2 regions of the Halobacillus sp. A1-3 genome follow, and region 2 is predicted to be linked to the other one. Evidence: riboswitches for the same ligand, from Rfam matches in the RefSeq annotation. Region 2 holds a riboswitch; the other holds the start of a gene.

Region 1 (3,405 bases), on a different contig from region 2:
ACTTCACCTTTAATCAAAATGCGTGAGGGAGCTCTGGAACTTGCTAAAGGTGAATTTAATAATAAAGTACCAATATTGACCCATGATGAGATTGGTGAGCTCGCTATGGCTTTCAATCGGATGGGAAGGCAGTTGAAATATCATATCAATGCGTTGAACCAAGAGAAAGAGCAGTTGTCAGGAATCTTACGCTCAATGGCCGATGGAGTTATTACGATTAACCGAACAGGAGAGATACTAGTTACCAATCCTCCTGCCACACAGTACCTAGATGCTTATGCATTTGAGCATAAGGAAGATATTAGTGATGCCCAAACTCTTCCAGAACCGTTAAAAGCTTTGTTTAAAAAGGTAATTACCAATGAGGAAGAATCGATGACGGAAGTCACTCTCCAAGGACGTTCATGGGTGATCATTATGACACCGCTTTATGATAAAGCAACCGTACGCGGTGCCGTGGCGGTACTGAGAGATATGACGGAAGAACGTCGATTGAATAAATTACGAAAAGATTTCATTGCAAATGTATCTCATGAGCTGAGAACTCCCATTTCTATGCTTCAAGGATATAGTGAAGCAATTGTAGATGACATTGCCGAAAGTAAAGAAGATAAAAATGAGCTCGCACAGATTATCCATGAAGAATCATTGAGAATTGGACGATTGGTTAATGAGCTTCTTGATCTTGCTAGAATGGAGGCAGGACATATTCAGCTCTATATTGAGTCTGTAGATATCCATCCGTATATGAATAAAATCATTCGTAAATTCCAAGGAATTGCAGACGAACGAGACGTAGATTTAACGATGAGGGTTGATCAGGAGTTTGAAAGACTTCCTTTCGATTCCGACCGAATCGAACAGGTGTTTACAAATCTAATTGATAACGCAATAAGGCATACCCAACCTGGAGGAAAAGTAGATGTCGCAGTAGACCATATTAATGGTGACTGGATAGCCTCTGTTCATGATTCTGGACAAGGTATTGCCGAAGAAGATCTTCCTTTTGTTTTTGAGCGTTTTTATAAAGCAGACAAGTCTAGAAAACGAGAAAGTTCGAAACAGAAAAAAGGCACAGGGCTTGGTCTTGCGATTGCTAAGAATATTGTAGAAGCTCACCATGGGACAATCAGTGTTCACAGTAAGTTAGAAGAGGGAACTACTTTCACCTTTAGAATACCGAAAAATCTTGAGTTGACAGAATATTAGATTGCTTATTTTTTAAATATCATGTAATGTTATAAATGAACTTCATACGAAAGATTTTGGGTGCCTGAGAAGGCTTAAAAGGGAATCTGGTTAAAAGCCAGAACTGTCCTCGCAACTGTAAGTGATGACGAAAGGGAAATTCCACTGTGCATGACGCATGGGAAGGATCCTCAGTAGGTAGAAACACAAGTCAGTAGACCTGCCAAAATCTTATGTTTCAAAGCTTCGGGGATTGAGCGTTTGAGACAACCGATTGGTCCTATGTAATAAATAATAACCTTTCTGGTTTGTCTTAAGCTTGTCCTTTTAACAAAGGACAAGCTTTTTTGATAGTTACATAGCCTTGTGTTGTCTTTATGCCCTTTCTTAAAAGTGATGAAACCATTATATCAAAAGAAAAGATAGGGGGATTGAAGATGAAAAAGATTTATGTATTTTTAGTTGCTGCTCTACTTGCCATCGGGGTAATAAGTGGATGCGGGTCGCAGCAGACTGAGAAAACAGAAGAGGCAAATGCAAGTCAGCAAGAGGAGAAACAGGAAGTTACTTTAAAGGTGGAAATTTCTAAAAACAATGGCGAAGAAGTGCTCGCTGATCAAGAGATTTCTGTTGAGAAAGGTACGACATTGATGGAAGTGATGAAAGATAATTTTGAGGTAGAAGAAAGTGATGGCTTCATTAACAGCATCGAGGGAATCGAGGGCAATCAAGAAGAAAAAATGGCCTGGATGTTTACGATAAACGGAGAGGAAGCCATGGTAGGTGCAAATGAATATGAAGTGGAACAAGGAGACGAAATTGTCTTTGACTATCATTCGTGGGAATGATTAAATGAATACTTATAAAATTACTCTTATAGCGATGTTAGCAGCTTTGGCAATTGCCGGAAGAATTGCGCTAGCAAGTTTACCTAATATTCAGCCGGTTACTGCCATCATTATTTTAACTTCGTTTTGGCTTGGTCCATTAGCTGGGGTGATTATGGCGTTACTCACTACAACAGTTTCTAATATGCTCTTAGGGATGGGCGTGTGGACCATATGGCAAATTACTGCTTGGACAGTAATTGGACTTATTGCTGGTTTGCTGGGTAGATTTTGGCCTCGATTACCTTTGTGGGTTCTAACCGCTTACGGGGTATTTAGCGGGTTATTTTTCGGACTCGTCATTTCTTTAACGATGCGAACGATTGGACAGCCTTTTTGGGCGTATTACCTGGCAGGCTTACCTTTTGATTTGAATCATGCGGTTGCTAATGCTGTATTTATTTTAGCTCTTTCTCCAATCCTTGCAAAATTGTTTAAAAAATACGAGAAGAGAAATGGACTACAAGACACGCCACGCCCCTAATCTTATGTTGGGGATTAATCCCATTCTTAGTAACGGATCCATCAATATTTCGTAAATTAGCCTATACTCCAATCAAATAGTAAATTACGACCTAAAGCCTGAGGATTCCTTAGGCTTTTTTCTTTGTTGGTTTTAGTTACCTTAAAGATACCCTGGTGTACTCCTGCATTTGTCTTTATTATTCCAGGTTTTTAACACTGTCCAATTTCTATTTCTTTTTTTATGAAGGCATATTAAGATAAAGATGTAACTTTTTACATACATATACGACTATTTCTATAACCAGGAGGTACCTGTAGTGAAAAGGTTTTTTGATGATCTTTATGACAAGTATCATAAAGATCTATTTCAATTTATTATTTACATGGTAAAGGATCGTGATTTAGCTGAAGACCTTGTCCAGGATGTTTATATCAAAGTTATCAAATCTTACCAATCCTTTGATGGAAGAAGCAGTGAAAAAACGTGGTTGTTTTCCATTGCACGCCATGTAACGATTGACTATTTTAGGAAGCAGAAAAGAAAGCGGAATCGAATCATGGATTTTTTTGATTGGAGCGAAAAAGGAGAAAAGATTCAAGATACAGATACCTTGCCAGAGGAAGTAGCCATTCAAAATGAAGAATTGAAGGCGGTATATCAAGCGTTAGATCAATGTACAGTTGACCAGCGGAGTGTCATTATACTTCGCTTTATTCAAGGGATGTCTATCCAAGAAACAGCCGCAATATTGGATTGGAGCGAAAGTAAAGTGAAGACGACTCAACATCGCGGGATGAAAGCGTTGAGAGAAATATTAGATAAAGAAAGTGAAGGGGGAGTGCAGCGTGAAGCGTAAACATCATA
Region 2 (3,405 bases):
TCATCGGAAAGGTTATTCAAATGTTTGAGGATTTCCTGTTTAAGAATCTCCTCACATTTTTCCTTGTTTTCACTATGAATATCGACTTCTGGTTCAATGATCGGAACTAATCCAGCTTCAATAATGCGCTTTCCGATATCAAATTGCTGATCAACCACATCTTTGATGCCTTGTTCGTTCGGCTCGTGGACGACTGAGCGCATTTTAGTACCGAAAATGTTTCGTTCATTGGCACGTCTAAGAGTTTCATCTAGATCATGAATTGGTTTCATAAGCTGTACGCCATTTTCTTGTTCAGCGAGCCCTTTATCCACTTTCAGAAAAGGGACAACCCCTTTATCGGCAAGATAGTCTGCTGTATATTGCCCTTCAATTTCTCGATCCATCGTTTGCTCAAATAGAATGGCACCGAGAATCTGATCGGAATTGAAAGACGGGGACGTAATGATTCTTGTACGCATCTGGTGGACAAGATCGAACATTTCGTCTTCACCAGAATAGGAATCCTCTGGAACTCCATAAGCAGCTAATGCTTTAGGCGTGCTACCGCCACTCTGGTCCAGGGCTGCGATAAATCCATTTCCACTTTTGACCTTATCAAATTGTGCTTGATTCATCTGTTACACTCCTCCTTTTTTATGGTCCACTATACTCTTCCCATTCACCCACTATTTGTAACACGAATCGTGTTTCCTGGAAAGAAATATCCATAGGTTAAGATGGTTCAGAGGAATCGTATAATATTTCATCCGCTTTATTTTCTGCTTCTTGTTCAGGGAGCTTTTCAATGATTTCGAGCATTTTATTCGTAATGCTTTCAATCTCCCGGCGGCTGTAGCCAAGTTCGTTCATAGCAATTGTTGTGTAAGCAAGAGAGTCACTTTTATCCACGATCGTTCCTCCTTCTATTTATTGATCTCTTTTAGTGTGCGCGATTTATGGTCTGCTATTACCAATATCTTCATTACTCTGTGAGTCAAGAGATCGAGTGACTTTATATCGTAGTAGGGAGGAAAACGGATTCACTCCTGTGGGATGAACATGCTAGGCGAGATCCTGGAAGACTTAGTGTGAGGAGGGTCAGCACATGTCCATGGAAAGCGAGGTGATCTTCCATCCACCATCATTAACATTAAAGTATCGAAACTGAGCTTCTGGATAAGGTGGCTTAACTGATTAATAATTTCTTCAATCTAAGTAAAATTTCCCGACAAATTTTCAGAAAAAGTGAGCAAATTCATTCACTTTCGTTTACAATGAAAAGTAATTACATATTGGAAAAGTAGGCGCGATTGAATTATTTCAATGGCTTAAAAGGGAAGTTGGTGCAAATCCAACACGGTCCCGCCACTGTGAAAGGGAGTAACTTTGCCGGTCCACTGTGCTTAGTACGCATGGGAAGGAGCAAGGAAGCAATGATCTGAAGTCAGGAGACCTACCTGCTTTTTACACCAATATAACCTACGCGGATAGGGAGGTGTGTCGGAAGATCAGGAGTCCTTTCTATACATAGTGGTCTCATGACGGTACACATCTTTTTATCAAAAGATGTGTTTTTTTGTGTGTTCAAATAACAAAAGGAGGATTTAAGAATGAACCATTTTTGGAAGAAATTATTATCTTTATTTCTTGTTATCGGCTTATTAGCTGGCTGTGCTCTTGGGGGGGATAAGGAAGCCGGATCGACAAGTGAAGATTCACAAGACCAGCCAGAACAAGCGAATAGCGGAGAAGAAACAAATTCGTCTTATCCGCTAACTGTGACCGATGCGTTGGGGCAAGAGGTGACTTTTGAAAAAGAACCTGAGAAGATCATTAGCACGATTCCGAGTAATGGGGAGATCCTTTTTACACTTGGCCTTTCTGAAGAAGTTGTCGGCGTAAGTGATTATGCAAATTATCCTGAGGAAGCCACTCAAAAAGAGAAGATCGGCGGTCAGGATCTAAATGTAGAGAAGATTCTTTCCTTAGAGCCTGATTTAGTCCTTTCTCATGCATCAGGAGCGCACAATTCTGAACAAGCTTTAAAGCAGATTCGTGATGCTGGTATAAAGGTGTTTGTTGTACAGGAGGCTACGTCTTTTGAAGCGGTGTATGAGAGCATTCAAACGATTGGAAAGGTTACGGGAGCTTCTGAGAAAGCAGAAGAAATTGTAACTGGCATGAAAGAAGATTTAGAAGCGATCAAAGAGAAAACCAGTGGAATAACTGAAGAAGATAAGAAAGAGGTTTTTATCGAAGTATCACCTGCTCCCGAAATCTATAGTGGAGGAAAGGAAACATTTTTAAACGAAATGCTTCAAGTCATCAACGCGAAAAACGTGGTCGGTGACCAGGAGGGCTGGTTCAAAATGAATAACGAGGCGATTGTCGAATTACAGCCAGAAGTTATCATAACTACGTATGGCTATTATACAGAAAATCCGAAAGAAAAAGTGCTTTCTCGTGAAGGTTGGGATTCTGTGCCTGCGATTGAACAGGAACAGGTCTATGATGTCCATTCGGATCTCGTTACACGTCCTGGACCTCGCTTAGTTGAAGGAGTAAATGAACTTGGTAAAGCAATATATCCAGAAGTTTTCAGTGAATAGACCTTTTCAATATACTTCTAGTTCGTTATTTTTGGTGTTTTGTATTTTTTTAGGAACATCTATAGGAAGCGTATCTATTTCATTTGAGGTCATTGCTCGTATTATAGGCGAGCAATTGCTTCCTTTTTTACATATGGCAGAAGGTGTCGATGACATGCAGAAGGCGATTATCCTGAAAATTCGCCTGCCTAGAGTGATTCTGGCTGCGCTTGTCGGAGGGGCGTTGGCCATAGCGGGAGCCGCATTTCAAGGCCTTTTGAAGAATCCGCTGGCCGATCCTTATACGTTAGGAGTTTCTTCAGGTGCTTCTGTCGGAGCAGTTGCTGTGCTTTTTTTAGGAATCACTTTACCCTTTGCAGGGGGATTTACCTTACCAGTTGTTAGTATCATAGCAGCTATTACAACGATTTTTCTTGTCGTTGGATTTACTAGATTGGTCGACCGTTCCATGTCGATGATGACGGTTATCTTAACAGGAATTATCTTCAGTTCCTTCTTAGGGTCACTGATTTCGTTAATGATTGCGTTGACAGGAGAAGAGCTTAGGCAAATTGTGAACTGGTTGTTAGGCAGTGTAGGAATGCGTGGCTGGAATTATGTTTATTTGATGCTCCCTTTTTTCATAGTGGGTATAGTTCTCTTGCTGGTTTCGGGTCAGGAATTGAATGCGATGACATTTGGAGAAGAGCGCGCAAAGCAGTTAGGCGTCCATGTAGACCGTCAAAAGTATATCGTTTTAATTGCGGCATCGATTTTGACAGGTGTCTCAGTTGCTGTTTCTGGGACGATTGGATTTGTTGGACTTGTTGTTCCG

The links. A riboswitch is a leader RNA that binds a small molecule or an ion and turns the genes downstream of it on or off. The one in region 2 is predicted to bind cobalamin.
Region 1: linked by a shared signal. The riboswitch ahead of ACRYKC_RS09825 (DUF4430 domain-containing protein) and the one ahead of ACRYKC_RS05945 (ABC transporter substrate-binding protein) in region 2 are both predicted to bind cobalamin.

Annotation. Positions count from the first base shown of each region.
Region 1 is NZ_JBPCEO010000004.1:386,271-389,675, reverse strand. It holds gene ACRYKC_RS09830 (ATP-binding protein) at 1-1,209, shown strand, start outside; cobalamin riboswitch at 1,251-1,430, shown strand; gene ACRYKC_RS09825 (DUF4430 domain-containing protein) at 1,626-2,036, shown strand; gene ACRYKC_RS09820 (ECF transporter S component) at 2,041-2,559, shown strand; gene sigX (RNA polymerase sigma factor SigX) at 2,858-3,397, shown strand; gene ACRYKC_RS09810 (hypothetical protein) at 3,387-3,405, shown strand, end outside.
Region 2 is NZ_JBPCEO010000003.1:101,677-105,081, forward strand. It holds gene ACRYKC_RS05935 (fructose bisphosphate aldolase) at 1-617, opposite strand, end outside; gene ACRYKC_RS05940 (hypothetical protein) at 715-891, opposite strand; cobalamin riboswitch at 1,268-1,457, shown strand; gene ACRYKC_RS05945 (ABC transporter substrate-binding protein) at 1,593-2,591, shown strand; gene ACRYKC_RS05950 (FecCD family ABC transporter permease) at 2,548-3,405, shown strand, end outside.